DNA from 3 places in the Streptomyces sp. NPDC005566 genome. Region 2 is predicted to be linked to each of the others. Evidence: predicted binding sites of a transcription regulator. Region 2 holds the regulator's gene; each other region holds the start of a gene.

What was found. Region 2 encodes HrcA, which represses chaperone genes, less so after heat shock. Its sites were predicted from a motif close to TTNGCACTCNGNNNNNCNGAGTGCNAA; they were not measured.
Region 1: a site for HrcA is predicted at 4,896-4,922, ahead of groES (co-chaperone GroES). Genes of this name have one in related genera too.
Region 3: a site for HrcA is predicted at 4,261-4,287, ahead of groL (chaperonin GroEL). Genes of this name have one in related genera too.

Annotation. Positions count from the first base shown of each region.
Region 1 is NZ_JBEXDB010000019.1:104,156-111,307, forward strand. Features, by position in the region: gene ABZS61_RS27785 (protein kinase) at 1-1,557, opposite strand, end outside; gene ABZS61_RS27790 (hypothetical protein) at 1,744-2,403, shown strand; gene ABZS61_RS27795 (methyltransferase domain-containing protein) at 2,404-3,582, opposite strand; gene ABZS61_RS27800 (polysaccharide deacetylase family protein) at 3,760-4,698, shown strand; gene groES (co-chaperone GroES) at 5,077-5,385, shown strand; gene groL (chaperonin GroEL) at 5,484-7,106, shown strand.
Region 2 is NZ_JBEXDB010000001.1:444,364-451,515, forward strand. Features, by position in the region: gene ABZS61_RS02165 (16S rRNA (uracil(1498)-N(3))-methyltransferase) at 1-274, opposite strand, end outside; gene ABZS61_RS02170 (nitronate monooxygenase) at 271-1,344, opposite strand; gene dnaJ (molecular chaperone DnaJ) at 1,478-2,614, opposite strand; gene hrcA (heat-inducible transcriptional repressor HrcA) at 2,615-3,631, opposite strand; gene ABZS61_RS02185 (MBL fold metallo-hydrolase) at 3,797-4,519, shown strand; gene ABZS61_RS02190 (DUF3097 domain-containing protein) at 4,545-5,363, shown strand; gene ABZS61_RS02195 (hypothetical protein) at 5,511-7,152, shown strand, end outside.
Region 3 is NZ_JBEXDB010000018.1:165,052-172,203, forward strand. Features, by position in the region: gene ABZS61_RS27015 (trehalose-6-phosphate synthase) at 1-524, opposite strand, end outside; gene ABZS61_RS27020 (glucosyl-3-phosphoglycerate synthase) at 581-1,531, opposite strand; SAM riboswitch class I at 1,685-1,812, shown strand; gene thrC (threonine synthase) at 1,831-3,126, shown strand; gene ABZS61_RS27030 (MoaD/ThiS family protein) at 3,154-3,429, shown strand; gene ABZS61_RS27035 (cold-shock protein) at 3,932-4,138, shown strand; gene groL (chaperonin GroEL) at 4,450-6,072, shown strand; gene ABZS61_RS27045 (DinB family protein) at 6,215-6,724, shown strand; gene ABZS61_RS27050 (glycosyl hydrolase family 28-related protein) at 6,903-7,152, shown strand, end outside.

The DNA.
Region 1 (7,152 bases), on a different contig from region 2:
CGGACTGTCCGTGGCATCGGCGAAGTTGATGTGGTAGCCGCCGGTGAGGTCGATGCCCTTGTAGACGACCGGCTCGGGGTCGGGCAGCGGCGCGGAGTCGTCCCCGCCGTCGTCCGCCGGTTCCCCGGAGCCCTCGGACGGGGCGTCCGAGGAGGGGTTCGCGGCCGGCGCCTTCTCCTTGCCGTCCGCCTGGGTCTGCTTCCCCTTGTCCTCGCTGCCGCCGCCGTCGAGCAGTTTGTAGGCGGCGAGGCCACCGCCGAGGCCGACGAGCAGCGCGGCGGCCAGCCCGATCGCGACGAGCTTTCCGGTGCGCTTCTTGGGACGGGTGGGCCCGGCGGGCGGTACCTGCGCCGTCGGATACGTGTGCGGCCCGGTCGGGTAGCCGTACCCGCCGGGCTGCTGCGTGTGCTGCTGGGGCTGCTGGGTGGGGACGGGGTAGCCGTATCCCGGTACCGGATGCTGCTGGTGCCCTGCGGACGGCGGAGGCGTCGGGTAGCCGTACGCGCCGGGCGCCGGGGCCGCCGTGACGGTCGAGGGCTGCGGCGCCACCTGGGCCGACGGGGCGGTCGGCGGATGCGTCGCGGAAGCCGTGGCCGGGGCGGTGGGCGCCACGGTCGGGGGCGGCGGGGTCCGGTCCGGGGCGGGTGCGGCGGTCCGGCCGCTGATGTCGGCGGCGACCGCGCGCGGCAGCCAGTCCTCCGGACGGCGCAGCTGCGTCTCACTGTTGGCGGTACGGCACAGCTCGATCACCTCGGTGACCGACGGCCTGTCCTCCGGCGCCTTGGCCAGACACCGGGTGACGAGCTCCTTCAACTGCTCGGGGACCGTGGTCAGATCCGGTTCCTCGTGCACGATCCGGTACAGCACACCGTGCGAGGCGCCCTCACCGAAGGCGGGGGAGCCCGTTGCCGCGTAGGCCGCGACGAGCCCGAGCGCGAAGAGGTCGGTCGCCGCGGTCACCTGCCGTCCCGAGGCCTGCTCGGGCGACATGAAGGCCGGGGTCCCGATCGTGACACCGCTGCCGGTCAGCGAGGTGGCGTCGGCGGCGCGGGCGATGCCGAAGTCGATGACGCGCGGCCCGTCGGCGGCGAGGAGCACGTTGGACGGCTTCAGGTCCCGGTGGACGATGCCCGCCCCGTGGATGACGTGGAGCGCCTCGGCGATCCCGGCGACCAGCAGCAGCACGGCAGGAACGGGCAGCGGCCCGTGCTCGCCGACGGCCGCCGCGAGGGAGGGGCCGGGCACGTACGCGGTGGCGAGCCAGGGCTGGCCGCCGTCGGTGTCACTGTCGATGACCGGCGCGGTGTACAGGCCCTGCACGCGCTGGGCGGCCTGCACCTCCTGCTGGAACCGCCGGCGGAATTCCGCGTCCTCGCTGAAGTCCGGCCGGATCACCTTGATCGCGACGGGCCGTCCGCCCGGCGTGTACGAGAGGTAGACCTTGCCCATCCCGCCGGAGCCGAGTTTCGCGGTGAGCCGGTAGCCGGCCACGGTCCGCGGATCGTTTTCCTCCAGCGGCTGGAAGACCCCGTCGCTTTCCTGGTGTTGATGACTCATCGTGCTGCTGCCCCCGGCCGGCCTGGTTGGACTCGAAACGAGCCGTACTGTATCCGGAACCTGGGACGGCCGGGCAGGTACGGCCGGTTGCGTGTCGGCAGTCGCGATTCCGTTTCCTGCGGCGGGAGTCGGAGCGGAGAGGGTCACCGGCACGTGCACGTGCACGGTCTGGGTAGTGTCTTGTCCATGCCACCCCGTTCTCCGCTGCCGCCTCCGCCGCCGCCCGTGGAGATGCGTTCCTGGCCCGACCGCGACGCCCTGCTGCGGGACCGGGCGCTGGTCCTCGGCGAGCTCGTCAGGATGCACATCGGGCCGGGCCGGCTCGGAATGCTGTGGCTGTGGGCGGGACTTGCCGCGCTCGGCTGGTCGTTCGTCGGCACCGCGATGCTCACCTTCGAGGGGTCCTACGACGTCATCAGCGCGTTCATGGGCCTCGTCTGCGTCGTCGTCGGCGCCGGCCTGCTGGTTCCCTCGGCCGTCTTCGTCGCTCTCGGTGTGCTCAGGGACCGCCGGGTGCGCCGGCTCCTCGCGCAATGGGGCGGGCTCGACCGGGACCCGGTGGGCGACGTGCCGCTGCGCAGGCCCGCCGCCGGAACCGTCTGGATGCTGACGTCGTACCTGCTGTGCGCGGTCGGCCTGTACACCTGTGTGACCGTCCCTGCCACGGCCAGGGCGGGCCAGGAGACCTACGGCATGGTGGCGTTCCTTATGGGGCTCGGTTTCGTCGCCTGGCTGACCGGGCTGATCGGCCTCGTCAAGGCGTTCGCCCACCGCCGCTGGGTGGTGCGGGTGCTGATCGGGGCGCCGGCCGAGCCGCTGGTCCGGGTGGACGGCGCCTGCCACTGATCAGGGCTGCTTCACCGGGTGTCCGATCAGCATCGTCGGGGCACCGGCCACCCGGGTGAGGAACACGGTGGCCGAATGCGGCCCCTGGAGCTTCATCCTCCGTCGCAGCTCCTCGGGTTCGACCGCCGATCCGCGCTTCTTGACGGTCAGGACACCGACCTTCCGCTCCCGCAGCAGGGCCTTGAGCTTCTTCATGTTGAAGGGCAGCCGGTCGGTGATCTCGTACGCGGCCGTGTAGTCGGAGTCGTACGGCTGATCGCTCGTGACGTACGCGATCGTCTCGTCGACCAGCCTGCCCTCGCACCGTTGCACGATGTCGGCGACCAGATGGGCGCGGATGACGGCGCCGTCCGGCTCGTACAGAAAGCGGCCGACGGGGCCGACGGGCGGTGCGGGGAGCGGGGCGGCGGCCACCAGGGTCGCGCGGGAGGGCAGCAGGGTGGCCCGGAAGGCGCCCGGGGTGAAGCCCTCGCCGAACCACAGCACGGCCTCCTTCACATCACCGCCGTCCGAGATCCACTCGGCTTCCGCCTGCGGTCCGATCGCCTCGTGCGGGACACCGGGGGCGATCTTCAGCGCCGCGCGGGGGGCCTTCAGCGCCGCGGCGGTCGCCCAGGAGAGCGGCGGCGAGTACGCCTCGGGGTCGAAGATCCTGCCGCGCCCGCCGCGCCGGGCCGGGTCGACGAAGACCGCGTCGTACGGGGAGGTGTCGATCTCTGTGACGTCGGCACACCGCACCTCGATCAGGCCGTCGAGGCCGAGAGCCTCCGCATTGGCGCGGGCGACCTCGGCGGTCAGTGGGTCGCGGTCCACGGCCAGGACCGAGATACCCGCCCGAGCGAGGGCGATCGCGTCCCCGCCGATCCCGCAGCACAGGTCGGCCACGCTCCGCACGCCGCCGAGACCGGCGAACCGTGCGGCGCGGTAGGTGGCGACCGAGGTCCGGGTCGCCTGTTCCACTCCGTTCGGGGTGAAGAACATCCGGTGTGCGTCCTCGGCACCGAACTTCGCCGCGGCCCGCTGCCGCAGCCGCGCCTGACCCAGCGCAGCCGACACCAGGCCTGCCGGGTGGGAGCGGCGCAGCCGGGTGGCCGTGGCCAGCTCCCGGGCGGGGTCGTAGTCGCGCAGTTCGTCCAGGAGCGCCGTGCCCTCGGGGCTGCGCAGGGCGGCGAAGGCCACGAGCGGATCTGTGGGGCCGGTGGGATCCGCGGGACCGGCGGGGTCTGCGGAATCGGCGGGATCGTCGGGGGAGTGGGCGGCGTTCACGACTCCATTGTGAGCCAGCCGGGGGACGCGGCGGCTCCGGTGGAGGTGTCGCGGGAGGAGGTCGGTGACCTGCTGGCAGGATGCGGCGCCATGCAGCTAGTACGACAAAACGAAAAGCACATCACAAAGCGTCATAGAACGGTCCGCGGAGCTCTGGTCGCCCTGCTGGCCGCCGCCGTCGCCTCCGGGTGCGCGGCGGAGTCCGGCCGCGGGGCCGCGCAGGGGAAACCGGCCGCGGGGCAGCCGGGCGCGGCCGCCCAGGCGGGGCCGGCACCCGCGGTCGACACCCGTGCCGAGCGGCTGAAGCGGGAGCAGGCCGCCCGCGCGGTCGCCGCGAAGAAGTGGGGGCTGGCCAAAGTCCCACTGGCTGCACCGGCGCCGCCCGCCGTGAAACCGCGCATCACCACCCGCGAGGGTTTCGAGGTCGAGGGCGGGGAAGAGCTGCCGCCGGTCTTCACCACCGTTCCGACCGAGGAACGGATCGTCTTCCTGACGATGGACGACGGTGCGGAGAAGGACCCCGAACTGCTGCGCATGATGACGGAGCTGAAGATCCCGTACAGCGCCTTCCTCAGCGACTACGTGGTGAGCGACAACTACGGCTATTTCAAGGAGATGCAGGCGCGCGGCGTCACCCTCAGCAACCACACGCTGAACCACCGCTATCTGCCGGGGCTCTCGAAGGCCGATCAGCGCCGGGAGATCTGCGGCGAACAGGACAAGATCGAGAAGTACTTCGGGAAGCGGCCCACCCTCTTCCGGCCGCCGTACGGCAACTACAACCGCGACACCCTGCGCATCGCGAAGTCCTGCGGAGTCGAGGCCGTGCCCCTGTGGAACGCGGAGGCTTTCCCCGACCGCATGGAATGGCGGGAGTGGGACCGGGACCTGCACCCCGGCGACATCATCCTCACCCACTTCCGCGGGCGTGCGAACTGGAAGGGATCCATGGCGGACATGGTCCGCCAGGTCATGAAGACGATCACCGACAAGGGGTACGCGGTGGCCAGGCTGGAGGACTACGTCTGAAAGGTTCCGGTCCCGCGCGCGTGCCCGTGGAGCGCTGCGTGCGCGCCTCCGCCGAACTCCGTGCAAGCCGTCCTGGAGGTACGGAACGCCGCGGCGCGCCCCCGCGTTGTCCGTACGGTGACCGTGCGAAATCCCGCTCGGTACCGGGCCCGGTGCGGTCCGGCGGCCCGGTCCGCCCGCCACGCGCGGGTGGTGAATTGGCACTCCGCTTGACCGAGTGCTAATCGCGGTCATAGTCTCAGGCCTGGCACTCCCCACTGGAGAGTGCCAGCACCACTGCGCGACAGGGCAGGTCCGGCACCCGCGACGACGGATCGACCTGGTCGCCGACCACAGACTGTTAAACCCCGTGAGATCTCCGAAGGGGGAGACCGGATCGTGTCGACCACCAGCTCCAAGGTTGCGATCAAGCCGCTCGAGGACCGCATTGTGGTCCAGCCGCTCGACGCCGAGCAGACCACGGCTTCTGGCCTGGTCATTCCGGACACCGCCAAGGAGAAGCCCCAGGAGGGCGTCGTCCTGGCCGTGGGCCCGGGCCGCTTCGAGAACGGCGAGCGCCTTCCGCTCGACGTCAAGACCGGCGATGTCGTTCTGTACAGCAAGTACGGCGGCACCGAGGTGAAGTACAACGGCGAGGAGTACCTCGTCCTCTCGGCTCGCGACGTGCTCGCGATCATCGAGAAGTAATTCACCCACGTTTGCTTGTGTTCTGCGCCCCTGGCCCCCTGCGAAATACCTAGCCGGGCGGCGAGGGGCGCAGTTCGTTCGAGAGGGAAGTACAGCCCATGGCGAAGATTCTGAAGTTCGACGAGGACGCCCGTCGCGCCCTTGAGCGCGGCGTCAACAAGCTTGCCGACACGGTCAAGGTGACGATCGGCCCCAAGGGCCGCAACGTCGTCATCGACAAGAAGTTCGGCGCTCCCACCATCACCAACGACGGTGTCACCATCGCGCGCGAGGTCGAGCTCGACGACCCGTACGAGAACCTCGGTGCCCAGCTGGTGAAGGAGGTGGCGACCAAGACCAACGACGTGGCCGGTGACGGCACCACCACCGCCACCGTGCTGGCCCAGGCACTCGTCCGCGAGGGGCTGCGCAACGTCGCCGCGGGCGCGTCCCCGGCAGCCCTGAAGAAGGGCATCGACGCCGCGGTCAAGGCCGTGTCCGAGGAGCTCCTCGCGACCGCCCGACCGATCGACGACAAGTCCGACATCGCCGCCGTCGCCGCGCTCTCCGCGCAGGACGCACAGGTCGGCGAGCTCATCGCGGACGCGATGGACAAGGTCGGCAAGGACGGTGTCATCACCGTCGAGGAGTCCAACACCTTCGGTCTGGACCTCGAGTTCACCGAGGGCATGGCTTTCGACAAGGGTTACCTGTCCCCGTACATGGTGACCGACCAGGAGCGTATGGAGGCCGTCCTCGACGACCCGTACATCCTGATCCACCAGGGCAAGATCGGTTCCATCCAGGACCTGCTCCCGCTGCTGGAGAAGGTCATCCAGGCGGGTGGCTCCAAGCCGCTGCTGATCATCGCCGAGGACGTCGAGGGCGAGGCGCTCTCCACCCTCGTCGTCAACAAGATCCGTGGCACCTTCAACGCCGTCGCGGTGAAGGCCCCGGGCTTCGGTGACCGCCGCAAGGCCATGCTCGGCGACATCGCCACCCTCACCGGTGCGACCGTCATCGCCGAGGAGGTCGGCCTCAAGCTCGACCAGGCCGGTCTGGACGTGCTGGGCACCGCCCGCCGCGTCACCGTCTCCAAGGACGACACGACCATCGTCGACGGCGGCGGCGAGTCCGCCGACGTCAAGGGCCGCGTCAACCAGATCAAGGCCGAGATCGAGTCCACGGACTCCGACTGGGACCGCGAGAAGCTCCAGGAGCGCCTCGCGAAGCTGGCCGGCGGCGTGTGCGTGATCCGTGTCGGTGCCGCCACCGAGGTGGAGCTCAAGGAGAAGAAGCACCGTCTGGAGGACGCCATCTCCGCGACCCGCGCCGCGGTCGAGGAGGGCATCGTCTCCGGTGGTGGCTCCGCTCTGGTCCACGCCGTCAAGGTCCTCGAGGGCAACCTCGGCAAGACCGGCGACGAGGCCACGGGTGTCGCGGTCGTGCGCCGCGCCGCCGTCGAGCCGCTTCGCTGGATCGCGGAGAACGCGGGCCTCGAGGGCTACGTCATCACCTCGAAGGTCGCCGAGCTCGACAAGGGCCAGGGCTTCAACGCCTCCACCGGCGAGTACGGCGACCTGGTGAAGGCCGGCGTCATCGACCCGGTCAAGGTCACCCGCTCCGCCCTGGAGAACGCCGCGTCCATCGCGTCGCTGCTGCTCACGACCGAGACCCTGGTCGTCGAGAAGCCGGCCGAGGAAGAGGCCGACGCCGGTCACGGCCACGGTCACTCCCACTAGTACGTCCCGTACGCAGCCGAGGCCCGGTACCCCCGTCGCGGGGGCA
Region 2 (7,152 bases):
CGCGGTCACCTTTGGGAAGCGCCTGGACGATGGTGATGCGGGGTGCGGGTGGGGGCTCCTCGTGCACCGTGGTGAGGTCCATGACGACGAGCCGGTCCTTGCCCTCGGCCGCACGTACGACGCCCTCCGTCCAGCGGCCGCGCCCGTCGGTCAGGACGACGTCCTCCCCCGGGTGCAGACGCTTCACGGACACGGCGTGCCGCCCCTCGGATCCTTCCAGGACGAACTCCGGCCCGCTGGGCACGTGTTCGACAACAAAGACCGGTGCCGTCACTGTGCACCCCTCCCACTCACTGCCGCCCATGCGGCATCCGTTTCGGTGGCGAGCAGTTCCACGAGTTCTCCGGCGGGCAGCTCGCGTGCCATCCGGTGGCCCTGGCCCGCCCACAGGGCCATGCCCTGGGCGTCGCCGGCCTTGGCGGCGGCCTTGCGCAGCCCACTGGTCAGGTGGTGCACCTGGGGGTAGGCGGCGGGAGCGTACGGGCCGTGCTCCCGGACGAATCGGTTGGCCAGCCCTCGTGCGGGGCGGCCGGAGAACGCCCGGGTGAGAGCCGTGGTGACGAACAGCGGGTTGGTCAGGGCCTGTTTGTGCAGCAGGTGCGCCCCTGACTCGGGGCAGGCCAGGAACGCCGTGCCGAGCTGTGCCGCGTCGGCGCCCGCAGCGAGCACCGCCGCGATCTGGGAGCCGCGCATCAGCCCGCCGGCCGCGACGATCGGCAGCTGTACGGTCTCGCGGACCTGGGCGATCAGGGAGAGCAGCCCGGTGCCGGTGAGGCCGGCCTGCGCGTCGTCGTGGTGCGTGGACTGGTGGCCGCCCGCCTCGACGCCCTGTACGCAGACGGCGTCGGCGCCCGCCCACTGCGCGTTCCGCGCCTCCTGCGGGGAGGTGACCGTCACGACGGTGAACGTGCCGGCGCCGGCGAACGCGTCGAGGGTGTCGCGGGCGGGGCAGCCGAACGTGAAGGAGACGACGGGCACCGGATCGTCCAGCAGTATCGCGACCTTGGCCTCGTAGCCGTCGTCGCCGCTGGAGTCGGGGTCGCCGAGCGGAGTGTCGTACCAGGCGGCCTCACCCGCGAGCTGGTGGCGGTACACCTCGACGGCGCTGGGGTCGGCGAGCGCCTGCTGCGGCATGAAGAGGTTGACGCCGAACGGCTGTCCGGTCAGCCCCCGCAGCTGCTTGATCTCGTTGTACATCCCGTCCGCCGTCTTGTAGCCGGCGGCGAGGAATCCGAGCCCCCCGGCCTCGGCGACGGCACCGACGAGCTGCGGACAGGAGACGCCGCCCGCCATCGGGGCCTGCACGATCGGATACCGGCAGAGATCGGTCAGTGCCAAGGACATGACGGCATCGTGCCACGTCCGGTGCGGCGTGCCGAATCAGCCATTTCCCGCCGGGCGTACGGCCTGCCGCCGAACGCCGCACCGCCCGCCGGAGAGAACCGGCGGGCGGTGCGGGTGACGCTCGGGATCCGGCTCAGCGGCCGTTGAAGGCGTCCTTCAGCCGGGAGAACAGCCCCTGCTGCCCCGGCTGGAACTGGCCGGTGGGCCGCTCCTCGCCACGCAGCTTCGACAGCTCCCGCAGGAGGCGCTCCTGCTCGGGGTCCATCTTCGTCGGGGTCATGACCTCGACATGCACGATCAGGTCGCCGCGCCCGCCACCCCGCAGATGCGTGATGCCGCGCCCATGCAGCGGAACCGACTGTCCGGACTGGGTGCCCGGCCTGATGTCGATCTCCTCCAGGCCGTCCAGCGTCTCCAGCGGCACCTGGGTGCCGAGCGCCGCGGCCGTCATCGGGATGGTGACCGTGCAGTGCAGGTCGTCGCCGCGCCGTTGGAACACGGCGTGGGACAGCTCGTGGATCTCGACGTACAGGTCGCCGGCCGGACCGCCGCCGGGGCCGACCTCTCCCTCGCCCGCGAGCTGGATCCGGGTGCCGTTGTCGACACCTGCCGGGATCTTCACGGTGAGGGTGCGCCGCGAACGGATGCGGCCGTCACCGGCGCACTCGGGGCACGGCGTCGGCACGACCGTGCCGAAGCCCTGGCACTGGGGGCAGGGCCGCGAGGTCATGACCTGGCCGAGGAAGGACCGGGTGACCTGGGAGACCTCACCGCGGCCGCGGCACATGTCACAGGTCTGGGCGGAGGTGCCGGGTGCGGCGCCCTCACCACTGCAGGTCGTACAGACGACCGCCGTGTCGACCTGGATGTCCTTGGTCGTGCCGAAGGCCGCCTCGGAGAGGTCGATCTCCAGTCGGATCATGGCGTCCTGGCCGCGCCGGGTGCGCGAACGGGGTCCGCGCTGCGACGCCGTGCCGAAGAACGCGTCCATGATGTCGGAGAAGTTGCCGAAGCCACCCTGTCCGAATCCGCCCGCGCCACCGCCTCCGGAGGCGGACAGCGGGTCGCCGCCGAGGTCGTAGACCTGCTTCTTCTGCGGGTCCGACAGCACCTCGTAAGCGGCGTTGATCTCCTTGAACCGCTCCTGGGTCTTCGGATCCGGGTTGACATCCGGATGCAGCTCGCGGGCGAGCCTTCGGAATGCCTTCTTGATCTCGTCCTGAGATGCGTCGCGGCGCACGCCGAGTACGGCGTAGTAGTCCGTGGCCACTTACGACTCCGCCAGGATCTGTCCGACGTAACGTGCCACTGCGCGTACCGCTCCCATCGTTCCGGGGTAGTCCATGCGGGTCGGTCCGACCACGCCGAGTTTGGCGACTGCCTCGTCGCCCGAACCGTAGCCGACCGCGACGACGGACGTGGAGTTGAGGCCCTCGTGGGCGTTCTCGTGCCCGATACGTACGGTCATGCCCGAGTCCTTGGCCTCACCGAGCAGCTTCAGCAGCACGACCTGTTCCTCCAATGCCTCCAGCACCGGCCGGATCATCACGGGGAAGTCGTGCCCGAAGCGGGTGAGGTTGGAGGTGCCGCCGATCATCAGCCGCTCCTCCGTCTCTTCGACCAGAGTCTCGAGAAGTACGGAGAGCACCGTCGAGACGGTCCCCCTGTCCTCGTTCTCGAAGGACTCCGGCAGGTCCTGCACCAGTTGCGGAACGTCCGCGAAGCGGCGTCCGACGACCCGGCTGTTGAGCCGGGCCCGCAGATCGGCGAGAGAGGTCTCACCGAACGGAGCAGGACAGTCGATCATACGCTGTTCGACCCGGCCTGTGTCCGTGATCAGTACGAGCATCAGCCGGGCGGGGGCGAGCGACAGCAGTTCGACGTGCCGCACCGTCGAGCGGGTCAGCGAGGGGTACTGCACGACGGCGACCTGCCGGGTCAGCTGCGCGAGCAGCCGCACCGTACGGCCCACGACGTCGTCGAGGTCGACCGCCCCGGCGAGGAAGTTCTGAATGGCCCGGCGCTCCGGCGACGACAGGGGCTTCACGCCCGCGAGCTTGTCGACGAAGAGCCGGTAACCCTTGTCCGTCGGGATACGCCCCGCACTCGTGTGCGGCTGGGCGATGAAGCCCTCGTCCTCCAGCACCGCCATGTCGTTGCGGACCGTTGCCGGGGAGACCCCGAGCTTGTGCCGCTCCGTGAGCGCCTTGGAGCCGACGGGCTCCTCGGTGCCGACATAGTCCTGGACGATGGCGCGCAGCACTTCGAGTCTGCGTTCGCTGAGCATCGCGCACACCTCCAGCTGTGGTTCTCCGGTGTCTGCCTGGCACTCTGTGCATTCGAGTGCCAGCAATCCCCCCGGTCAGTGTACGGGGGCGGGGTGGGCGAAGGGCAAGGGCGACCGGCCACGCCGTCGCAGGACTGTGCAGGTCGTTGCCGATAGCGTCGCCGCATGGACGCCTCTTGGGAAGAGTACGGCTGGGAGCGGTTGAGCAACGTTGCGGGGCGCCGGCGCCTTCCCGTCTGGGACGCGACGGCCGCGCTGGTGGCCGGGACCGAGGGCGCGCTGCTCTACGACACCGGCTCGACGCTCCGGGAGGGTGCCGAACTGCGGACCCGGGCCGAGGGGCTGCTCGGCCGGAGGGTGACGCATATCGCACTGAGCCACCCGCACTTCGACCATGTGCTCGGCACCGCGGTCTTCGCCGGGGCGGAGGTCCACGGGGCGGTCGGCACGAGGGAACTGCTGGGGCGCTGCGCGGAGGAGCTCCGCGCGGACGCGGTGCGTCACGGGATGACCGAACACGACGCCGCCGTGGCGACGGACGTCCTGGTGGCCCCCCGGCACGAGGTGAGCGGCGAGCGGACGCTCGACCTGGGCGGCGGCCTCCAGGTGCTGCTGGCCAACGTGGGACCCGGCCACAGCGGCCACGACCTCGCGGTGCTGGTGCCGGGCTCTCCCGTGGTGGTGCTCTGCGGCGACCTGGTCGAGGAGTCGGGCGAACCGCAGGCCGGCCCGGACGCGGTCCCGGCCCGCTGGCCCGCCGCGCTGGACCGGCTGCTGGCCCTGGGCGGTGAGGAGGCGCTGTACGTGCCGGGGCACGGGGCCGTCGTGGACGCCGCGTTCGTACGGGCGCAGCGCGACCGGCTGGCTGCCCGGTTCGGCGTGTCCTGAGGGGCCGGCGATCTATCGTCGTGCCATGCGCAGCTACCAGCCGGACCTGACACCGCCGTGGAAGCGGTCCGCTCCCGTTCCCGAGGTCCCCGCCGAGCCCGATCTGGTCGTGGAAGAGGTTGCCACCGGTTTCTGCGGTGCGGTGATCCGGTGCGAGAAGACGGCCCAGGGGCCGACCGTCACTCTGGAGGACCGCTTCGGCAAGCACCGGGTGTTCCCGATGGGGCCGCGCGGCTTCCTGCTGGAGGGCCGGGTGGTCACCCTCGTACGCCCGGCGGCTTCGGCGCCGGCCGGGAAGGCCCGTACGGCCTCCGGCTCCGTCGCGGTCCCCGGGGCGCGGGCGCGCGTGGCGCGGGCCGGCCGGATCTATGTGGAGGGCCGGCACGACGCCGAGCTCGTCGAGCGGGTCTGGGGCGACGACCTGCGCATCGAAGGCGTGGTCGTGGAGTACCTGGAGGGCATCGACGACCTCCCCGCGATCGTGCGCGAGTTCGCCCCGGCCCCCGGTGCCCGGCTCGGCGTCCTGGTCGACCATCTGGTGCCGGGCTCCAAGGAGTCCCGTATCGCCGCGGAGGTCACCGGCAGGGACGTGCTGGTCGTGGGGCACCCGTACATCGATGTCTGGGAGGCGGTGAAGCCGTCGTCCGTGGGGATCCCGGGGTGGCCGGCCGTGCCGCGGGGCCAGGACTGGAAAACGGGTGTCTGCCGTTCGCTGGGGTGGCCGGAGAACACGGGCGCGGCCTGGCAGCACATTCTCTCCAAGGTGCACTCCTACAAGGACCTGGAACCACAACTCCTCGGTCGTGTCGAGGAATTGATCGACTTCGTCACCCTTCCTGCCTGATGTCCCGAGGCCGTTGAGGAGGATCCGGTACCGATCCCCATGAATGCCTGCGCCACACACGCACCATCGGTTATTGAGAGGTGAGGGGCCCGACGGGCCGGAGCTGCTGGGCGGGCCCAGCAGGCAAAAGGGGAAGGCCGGGGGCGGATGGCGCGCGAAGTGTGGCGGGACAGTGCGGAGAACGAGGCGGCCTCCGCTGTCTTCCACCTGATGCAGCAGCTGATCGACCAGTACCGGGTCAACCGCCCCGTGATGCCCCTCGTGGTCGCGCAGGCCGAGGACGCCGGTGCGGGACCCGACATCGACCGCAGGGTCGAGCAGATCGTCCGGCAGGTCCACCGGGCGAACCAGCTGCGCCGCGTCCCCGTGAAGCTCCTGGACGGCCACGGCGCCACCCCGTACGAGGCGGCGCTGTCCATGGTGCGCGCGCTGACCGAGCGGCCCTGGGAGACCCGGGGCACCTCGCAGTACAAGCCCTTCGCCTTTCCCCGCTCCCGTCTCCTCGACGCCATCGAGCAGGCCACCGCGACGGTCCTGGAACGGCAGCCCGACCGTGTCTCCGCCCGCGGTGACCGCGACGAACGGATCCTGGAGCAGCTGGGCAGCCTGCGCTGGCGGGCGAGCCGGTCGGGGCGGAACAACTGGTGGGACTCGCTGCGCGCGTCGATCCGGCCGGAGACCTTCCTGGGCGCCGTCTTCATCGCCGTCCTGAGTGTGCTCCTCGGCGAGATCGGCTGGCTGCTGACCGCCCTGGTCGCCGCCGCCGCCCTGCTCGGCCTGGCGGTCGTGCGACTGGTGACGACGGCGGCGCCGCCGCTGCTGTGGCTGCGCCGGGCCAGCCGGTGGCTGGCGACCACCTCCTCGCTGGCCGCGTCCAGCACCGCGTATCCGTCCGACGGCTGGTCGTGGTTCTCACCGAGCCGTTCATGGCGGGTGATCCGGGCCAGGGCGGCCGCTGTCGCCGAGCGGGTGGCCGACGCGGGGGCAGGCGTCGAGCACGCGCGCCAGTTCCACCTGGAACTGCGGGTCCAGGCGCTGCTGGAGGACCTGCTGGACAACTACAGGCCGCACGCCATGGACTGGCGGCGCGGCAAGCGCACCGTCCCGCCCGTGGTGTTCCTGCCGACGGCCACCCATGACAACGGCGGCGTCCTGCTGATCAACGCGATCAGCAACGTCCGCTCCCGGCGCAGCGAGGTGGACCCTCTGCTGCTCCTGGCCTCCCTGCCGGCCGCGCAGATCATGCGGCACACCCCGCCACTGCCCCCCGAGCCCGCCGCGAACAGCGGCGCCGCCAGGTCGGGGGCCCGTGCTCGGTACGAGAGCTGGGTCGACGACCTGAGCGTGGGCCAGGCCCCCGCGGCGGCCGTGCGGCTGGCCTGGGTGCTGCGGCTGCCCCTGTCCACCGGCCAGCTGACCCACGAGCACGCCCACGCCCAGCTCGTCACCGAGCGCGTGCGCCGGACCTGGGCGTGGTGGGTGATGTCGCGGACGACCGTCGCCCTCACCCTGGTCGGCGCGCTGCTGGGTACCTTCCTGTGGAGCGAGCACTGGAAGGAGACGTACTGCTACGGCCCGCTCGTCGGCCGCAGCACGGACGCCGTCAGACTGCCGGGTCCCGAGGGCACCAAGGAATGCGTCGGGGTGGCGACGGCTCCCGAGGTGCTGTTCGCCGAGGGCAACGGCCTGGAGCTGAGCGGTGTCGGCGAGGGCGTCACCTTCGAGCGGATCGAGCGGGCGATACGGGAGCAGAACGCCGGCATAAAGCCCGGCGAACCGCACGTCACCA
Region 3 (7,152 bases), on a different contig from region 2:
ACGGGGGCCCACGGGGTGTGCGAGAAGTGGCCGATCCGCAGGTCGGGGCGGAGCTCGCGGAGCATGCCGGGCACCAGCGACAGGTGGTAGTCCTGGACCAGGACCGCCGCCCCCACGCCCGCCTCCTCGGCGAGGGCTTCGGCGAAGGCGCGGTTGTACGCCTCGAAGGACGCCCACCGCCGCCGGAACTCGGCGTCGAACACCGGCTCCAGCGGTGTCTGGTAGATCATGTGGTGGACGAACCAGAGCACCGAGTTCGCGATGCCGTTGTAGGCGTCGTCGTGGACTCCGGCGTCGATGTCGAGCATGCGGACGCCGGGTTCCGACTGGCCCCGCCTGACCGCCTCGCGGTCGCCGTCGCCCAGAGCCGCGCACACCCACAGCTTGTCCTCGACGGCGCTCAGACCGGAGACGAGGCCGCCCCCGCCGCGCTTCGAGTCGAGCGTGCCGTCCTCGCGCAGCGCATAGGACACGGGGCCGCGGTTGGACGCGACGAGGACCTGGGCAGAGTGCTCGGAGACCATGTACCCGAACCTAGCCCGTTCGGGAAGCCGCCAAACGCGAAGCCCTCCGTGAAACGTCACGCCGCGTGGCGGGACGCGTACTCCGTGATCTCCCGCATCGGCGGCCGCTCCTCGGTGTCCACCGCATGGGTGCGCGGTACGAAGCCGCTCTCGCTCCGTTCGAACTGGGTGAGCACGGGCCGCACCAGATGCCCCCGGGAGAGCCGCAGCTGGGCGGTGCGGTAGATCGCCGCGGCCATGCGGCCGAGTGCCTGGCCGTCCTGGTGGCGGTGCTTGCGTACCCCGACGTCCACCTGCGCCAGCGCGTCCAGGCCCACCGTGTGCAGGGCGTCGACGAGAAGGCCCAGCTCCACCCCGTAACCGACGGGGAAGGGGAGCCGTTCGAGCAGGGAGCGGCGTACGGCGTACTCGCCGCCCAGCGGCTGGACGAAGCCGGCCAGCTGCGGCCAGTGCAGATTGAGCAGCGGGCGTGCCACCAGTTCGGTGACCCGGCCGCCCTGGCCTGCGGCTTCTCCCAGGGGTCGGTCGTACATGGCCTTGACGAACTGGACCTCGGGGTCGGTCAGCAGGGGGCCGACGATCCCGGAGACGAAGTCCGCGGAGAAGTCCTTGAGGTCGGCGTCGATGAAGCAGACGATCTCGCCGCTGGTCACCAGCAGTGACCGCCAGAGCACCTCGCCCTTGCCGGGTACGGCCGGTATCCGGGGGAGTATCGCGTCCCGGTGCACCACCCTGGCACCCGCCCTGCGGGCCACGTCGGCGGTGGCGTCGGTGGAACCGGAGTCGATCACCACCAGTTCGTCGACGAGCCGGACCTTCTCCATCAGCTCGCGCCGGATCTCCTCGACGATCGCTCCGACCGTCGCCTCCTCGTTCAGGGCGGGCAGGACGACGCTCACCCGGGCGCGGCGCGGATCCCTCGCGCGCGCGGCCGTGAGGCGGTCGAGCGGGCGGTCATCGGCCGACCAGGAACGCCTGGTCAGCCAGCGTTCCACCTCTTCCAGCACGGTCGATACTCCCTGTATGTGATCCATCTCGCGGTTCGGACGACTATCTCAATCGTCCAGGGCTTCGGTTACAGTCTTGAACAACGCGGATGGCCCTCGCATGTCGGGGTCGGTCCGCGAATAAATGCCCGGATCGATGGTCCGGTGCCATAGCGCTCATCCAGAGGGACTGAGGGAACGGCCCGTTGAAGTCCCGGCAACCCTCCTGCCGACCGCGAGGTCACGGTAGGGAAGGTGCCAATTCCGTCTTGTGGCGAAATACGCCGCGAGGAAGATGAGGAGAAAGGGCCTCCGCCATCATGTCTGTTCAGACAGTTGCAGCGAACACCGATTCTTCTGCCGTGGACCTGGGTTCCGCCGCAGCACTTTCCTGCCGCGAATGCGGCGAGCGTTTCGAGCTCGGCCCCATTTTCGCCTGTGCGTCCTGTTTCGGGCCGCTCGAAGTGGCGTACGACCTGCCGAGCGGCTCCCCGGAAGAGCTCAAGAAGCGCATTGCCGAAGGCCCCGACAACATCTGGCGCTATGCGCCGCTGCTGCCGGTTCCGGCCGATGTCGCGAGCAAGCCCAACATCAACCCCGGCTTCACGAAGCTGGTCAAGGCCGACAACCTCGCCCGTGAGCTGGGCGTCACCGGCGGTCTGTACGTCAAGGACGACTCCGGCAACCCGACGCACTCCTTCAAGGACCGTGTCGTCGCGATCGCCGTCGAGGCCGCCCGCGCCTTCGGATTCACCACGCTCTCCTGCTCCTCCACCGGCAACCTCGCCGGTGCGGTGGGCGCCGCTGCGGCCCGTGCCGGCTTCCGCTCGTGCGTGTTCATCCCGCACGACCTGGAGCAGGGCAAGGTCGTCATGGCCGCGGTGTACGGCGGCGAACTGGTCGGCATCGAGGGCAACTACGACGACGTCAACCGCTTCTGCTCGGAGCTCATCGGCGACCCGCTCGGTGAGGGCTGGGGCTTCGTCAACGTCAACCTCCGCCCGTACTACGGCGAGGGCTCCAAGACCCTGGCGTACGAGATCTGCGAGCAGCTCGGCTGGCAGCTGCCCGACCAGATCGTCATCCCGATCGCGTCCGGGTCGCAGCTCACGAAGATCGACAAGGGCCTGCAGGAGCTGATCAAGCTCGGCCTGGTCGAGGACAGGCCCTACAAGATCTTCGGCGCCCAGGCCGAGGGCTGCTCCCCGGTCTCCACCGCCTTCAAGGCCGGACACGACGTCGTACGGCCGCAGAAGCCGAACACGATCGCCAAGTCCCTCGCGATCGGCAACCCGGCCGACGGCCCGTACGTCCTGGACATCGCCCGGCGTACCGGCGGTGCCGTCGAGGACGTCAACGACGAGCAGGTCGTCGACGCGATCAAGCTGCTGGCCCGCACCGAGGGCATCTTCGCGGAGACCGCGGGCGGTGTGACGGTCGGTGTGACGAAGAAGCTGATCGACGCCGGTCTGCTGGACCCGACGCTGACCACCGTCATCCTGAACACCGGTGACGGCCTGAAGACGCTGGACGCCGTCGCCCCGACGACCGGCCTGTCGGCCACGATCCGGCCGAGCCTGGACGCGTTCCGCGACGCGGGCCTCGCCGCCAGCTGACCACCCGAGACCGAAGGAAGGCACCCCATGAGCGTCAAGGTCCGTATCCCCACCATCCTCCGCACCTACACGGGCGGTCAGGCCGAGGTCCCGGCCGAGGGCACGATCCTCTCCGAGGTCATCGAGTCCCTGGAGACGAATCACCCGGGCATCGCCGCCCGCGTCCTGGACGACCAGGGCAAGCTGCGCCGCTTCGTGAACGTGTACGTCAACGACGACGACGTGCGCTTCGAGGGCGGCCTGCAGACGGCGACCCCGGACGGCGCCGGCATCTCGATCATCCCGGCCGTCGCCGGAGGCTGACCGCCGGGCCACGTGCCTGCGGGCGACCGTCGAGCCCCGTGACGGAGGCCGGCCGCCGAGCTCCGAGGCGGAGGCCGAGCCTCCTGTACGACTTCACAGCGTGAACACCGTTGCCCCCTCCGCAAGAGAAGCGGAGGGGGCAATTCTGCATGATTGAGCGCGGTACAGTTGGGGAAGTCCCCTCCGCTGCCTGTGCCGCCCGCATATGAGAATGCGCCCGGTCGCGATAAGAAGCAGCCAAAGTACGTGAACTCCTTGCGCCATAAGTGGCCTTTGTCAGGCCCGACTTGCCCTGGAATCGCACGAGTTCCACCTATCCGGGCGTTCAGCTGTGCCCAGAATTCTCGTCCGATTGCCCTGTTGCAGAGGGCAGTTGGGCAGATACATTCGGCCGCGGTCGACGCGTTCCGGCGCACGCCACCCTCTCCTGTCGGAGGGTGAGTTCTGACCCGGGCCCGCGAAGTGCGGTCCTGTGCAAGGGCCAGTAATAGGGGAGTTAGGCATGGCTCAGGGCACCGTCAAGTGGTTCAACGCGGAGAAGGGGTACGGCTTCATCGCGGTCGACGGTGGTGCGGATGTTTTCGTCCACTACAGCGCGATCCAGATGGACGGGTACCGCACCCTCGAAGAGGGTCAGCGAGTTGAATTCGAAATCTCGCAGGGCCAGAAGGGGCCGCAGGCGGACATGGTCAAGCTCGCCGTCGGCTGAGCTCGGCGCGGTCGGCCAACGACACTACTCACGCACGCAGGGCCCGTACCTCCGAAGAGGGGTACGGGCCCTGCGTGCGTCTTCGTGCGCCCCCGACTGTTGTCCACATCTGGAGGGGGACGCTTGCACTCGCAGGGGTCGAGTGCTAATCATTGGCGTTAGCACTCTCCAGGTGAGAGTGACAGAAACTTGGACCGGGCCGGTGAGGCCCGCAGGCTCACGGGGCAAGGAACCGCTGAGCACGCTGGCCGTCCGTCGCGGGCGCCTCTCGGTCCGGAGAAATCCACCCCTGTCCGGGAGGACCACTTCACATGGCCAAGATCATCGCGTTCGACGAGGAGGCACGGCGCGGTCTCGAGCGCGGGATGAACCAGCTCGCCGACGCCGTCAAGGTCACCCTCGGCCCCAAGGGCCGAAACGTCGTCCTCGAGAAGAAGTGGGGCGCGCCCACGATCACCAACGATGGTGTTTCCATCGCCAAGGAGATCGAGCTCGAGGACCCGTACGAGAAGATCGGTGCGGAGCTGGTCAAGGAGGTCGCCAAGAAGACGGACGACGTCGCCGGCGACGGTACGACCACCGCAACCGTTCTCGCTCAGGCGCTCGTCCGTGAGGGCCTGCGCAACGTCGCCGCGGGTGCCAACCCGATGGCTCTCAAGCGTGGCATCGAGAAGGCCGTCGAGGCCGTCTCCGCCGCTCTGCTGGAGCAGGCGAAGGATGTGGAGACCAAGGAGCAGATCGCTTCGACGGCCTCCATCTCCGCTGCCGACACCGAGATCGGCGCCAAGATCGCCGAGGCGATGGACAAGGTCGGCAAGGAAGGCGTCATCACCGTCGAGGAGTCCCAGACCTTCGGTCTGGAGCTCGAGCTCACGGAGGGTATGCGCTTCGACAAGGGCTACATCTCGGCGTACTTCGCGACCGACATGGAGCGTATGGAAACGTCGTTCGACGACCCGTACATCCTGATCGTCAACTCCAAGATCAGCAACGTGAAGGACCTCCTTCCGCTGCTCGAGAAGGTCATGCAGTCGGGTAAGCCGCTGCTGATCATCGCGGAGGACGTCGAGGGCGAGGCCCTGTCGACCCTGGTCGTCAACAAGATCCGTGGCACCTTCAAGTCCGTCGCCGTCAAGGCTCCGGGCTTCGGTGACCGCCGCAAGGCCATGCTCGGCGACATCGCCATCCTCACCGGTGGCACCGTCATCTCCGAGGAGGTCGGCCTCAAGCTCGAGAGCGCCGGCGTCGACCTGCTCGGCAAGGCCCGCAAGGTCGTCATCACCAAGGACGAGACCACGATCGTCGACGGAGCGGGTGACAGCGACCAGGTCCAGGGCCGCGTCAAGCAGATCCGTGCCGAGATCGAGAACTCCGACTCGGACTACGACCGCGAGAAGCTCCAGGAGCGCCTCGCGAAGCTGGCCGGCGGCGTGGCCGTCATCAAGGCCGGCGCCGCGACCGAGGTGGAGCTCAAGGAGCGCAAGCACCGCATCGAGGACGCGGTGCGCAACGCCAAGGCCGCCGTCGAGGAGGGCATCGTCGCCGGTGGTGGCGTCGCGCTGCTGCAGGCCACGGCCGTCTTCGAGAAGCTCGACCTGACGGGCGACGAGGCCACCGGTGCCAACGCCGTCAAGCTCGCGCTGGAGGCCCCGCTCAAGCAGATCGCCGTCAACGGCGGTCTCGAGGGTGGCGTCATCGTCGAGAAGGTGCGCAACCTGCCGATCGGTCACGGCCTCAACGCCGCGACCGGTGAGTACGTCGACATGATCGCCGAGGGCATCATCGACCCGGCGAAGGTCACGCGCTCCGCTCTGCAGAACGCCGCGTCCATCGCCGCGCTGTTCCTCACCACCGAGGCCGTCATCGCCGACAAGCCGGAGAAGGCCTCTGCGGCCGCTCCGGGCGGCATGCCGGGCGGTGACATGGACTTCTGATCCCCCTCGGGATCAGCAGCTCCACGCAGTACCTGTACGACGCCGGCCCCCGGGATTCCTCCCGGGGGCCGGCGTCGTCGCGTCCCCTCGCCGGTACCGGATACTGATGGCCCCTGCACCCGTTCGCGAGGAGCGCATACCCATGACCACCGACTCCCGGACCGGGCCGCCGAGTTCCGGCAGCGAGCGCGAGACGCTGCGGGCCTTTCTCGACTACCACCGAGCCACCCTGGCCATGAAGTGCGAGGGGCTGGACGACGAGGAGCTGCGGCGGCAGTCGATGTCCCCGTCCACGCTGTCGCTGCTCGGGCTGGTGCGGCACATGGCCGAAGTGGAACGGGCCTGGTTCCGCCGTGTGTTCGAGGACAACGAGGCGCCCATGGTCTGGTCCGACCGGATCGACTTCCAGGCGGCGTACGACGCGAGCGCCTCGACCAGGGAGGAGGCGTTCGGCGCCTGGGAGGCCGAGGTGGAGAACTCGCGCCGGATCGAGCGGGAGGCCGGGTCCCTGGACCTGACGGGCCTCCAGCCGCGCTGGGAGAAGGAGGTGTCGCTGCGGATGGTGATGGTGCACGTGCTCCTGGAGTACGGCCGCCACAACGGGCACGCCGACTTCCTGCGTGAAGGCGTCGACGGCGTCGTGGGGGCCTGAGCGCCACCGGGTGGTCCGAGCCGTGGACCGGCTGCTCTGCGCCCGAACAGTGAACGCAAAAAAATGACGTGACTCTGCATGTATTCATCATCAGTCAGAAAGGTTCTGGCAGAACTCTTGTGTCGGTGCTGCGGCGCGCCCTACTGTCGCCCCACCTTCCGAGAGAAACGGGCATGCGATGTCACGGAACATCACGGTCGCCGCGTTGACCGCCGCCGTTGTCGGACTGGGCGCCCTGACCGGCGCCCCCGCGGCCACGGGTGCGGAGGGAGAACGGCCCCCCGCGCCCGCGGTGACGCGTGCGGCCCTCGATCCGGCGCTGGTCGCCGGCCGCGGTGCCGAGGTCCCCTTCGCCGAGCAGGAGGCGGAGAACGCCGCCACGAACGGCACGGTCATCGGCCCCGACCGGGCCGCGTACACGCTGCCCG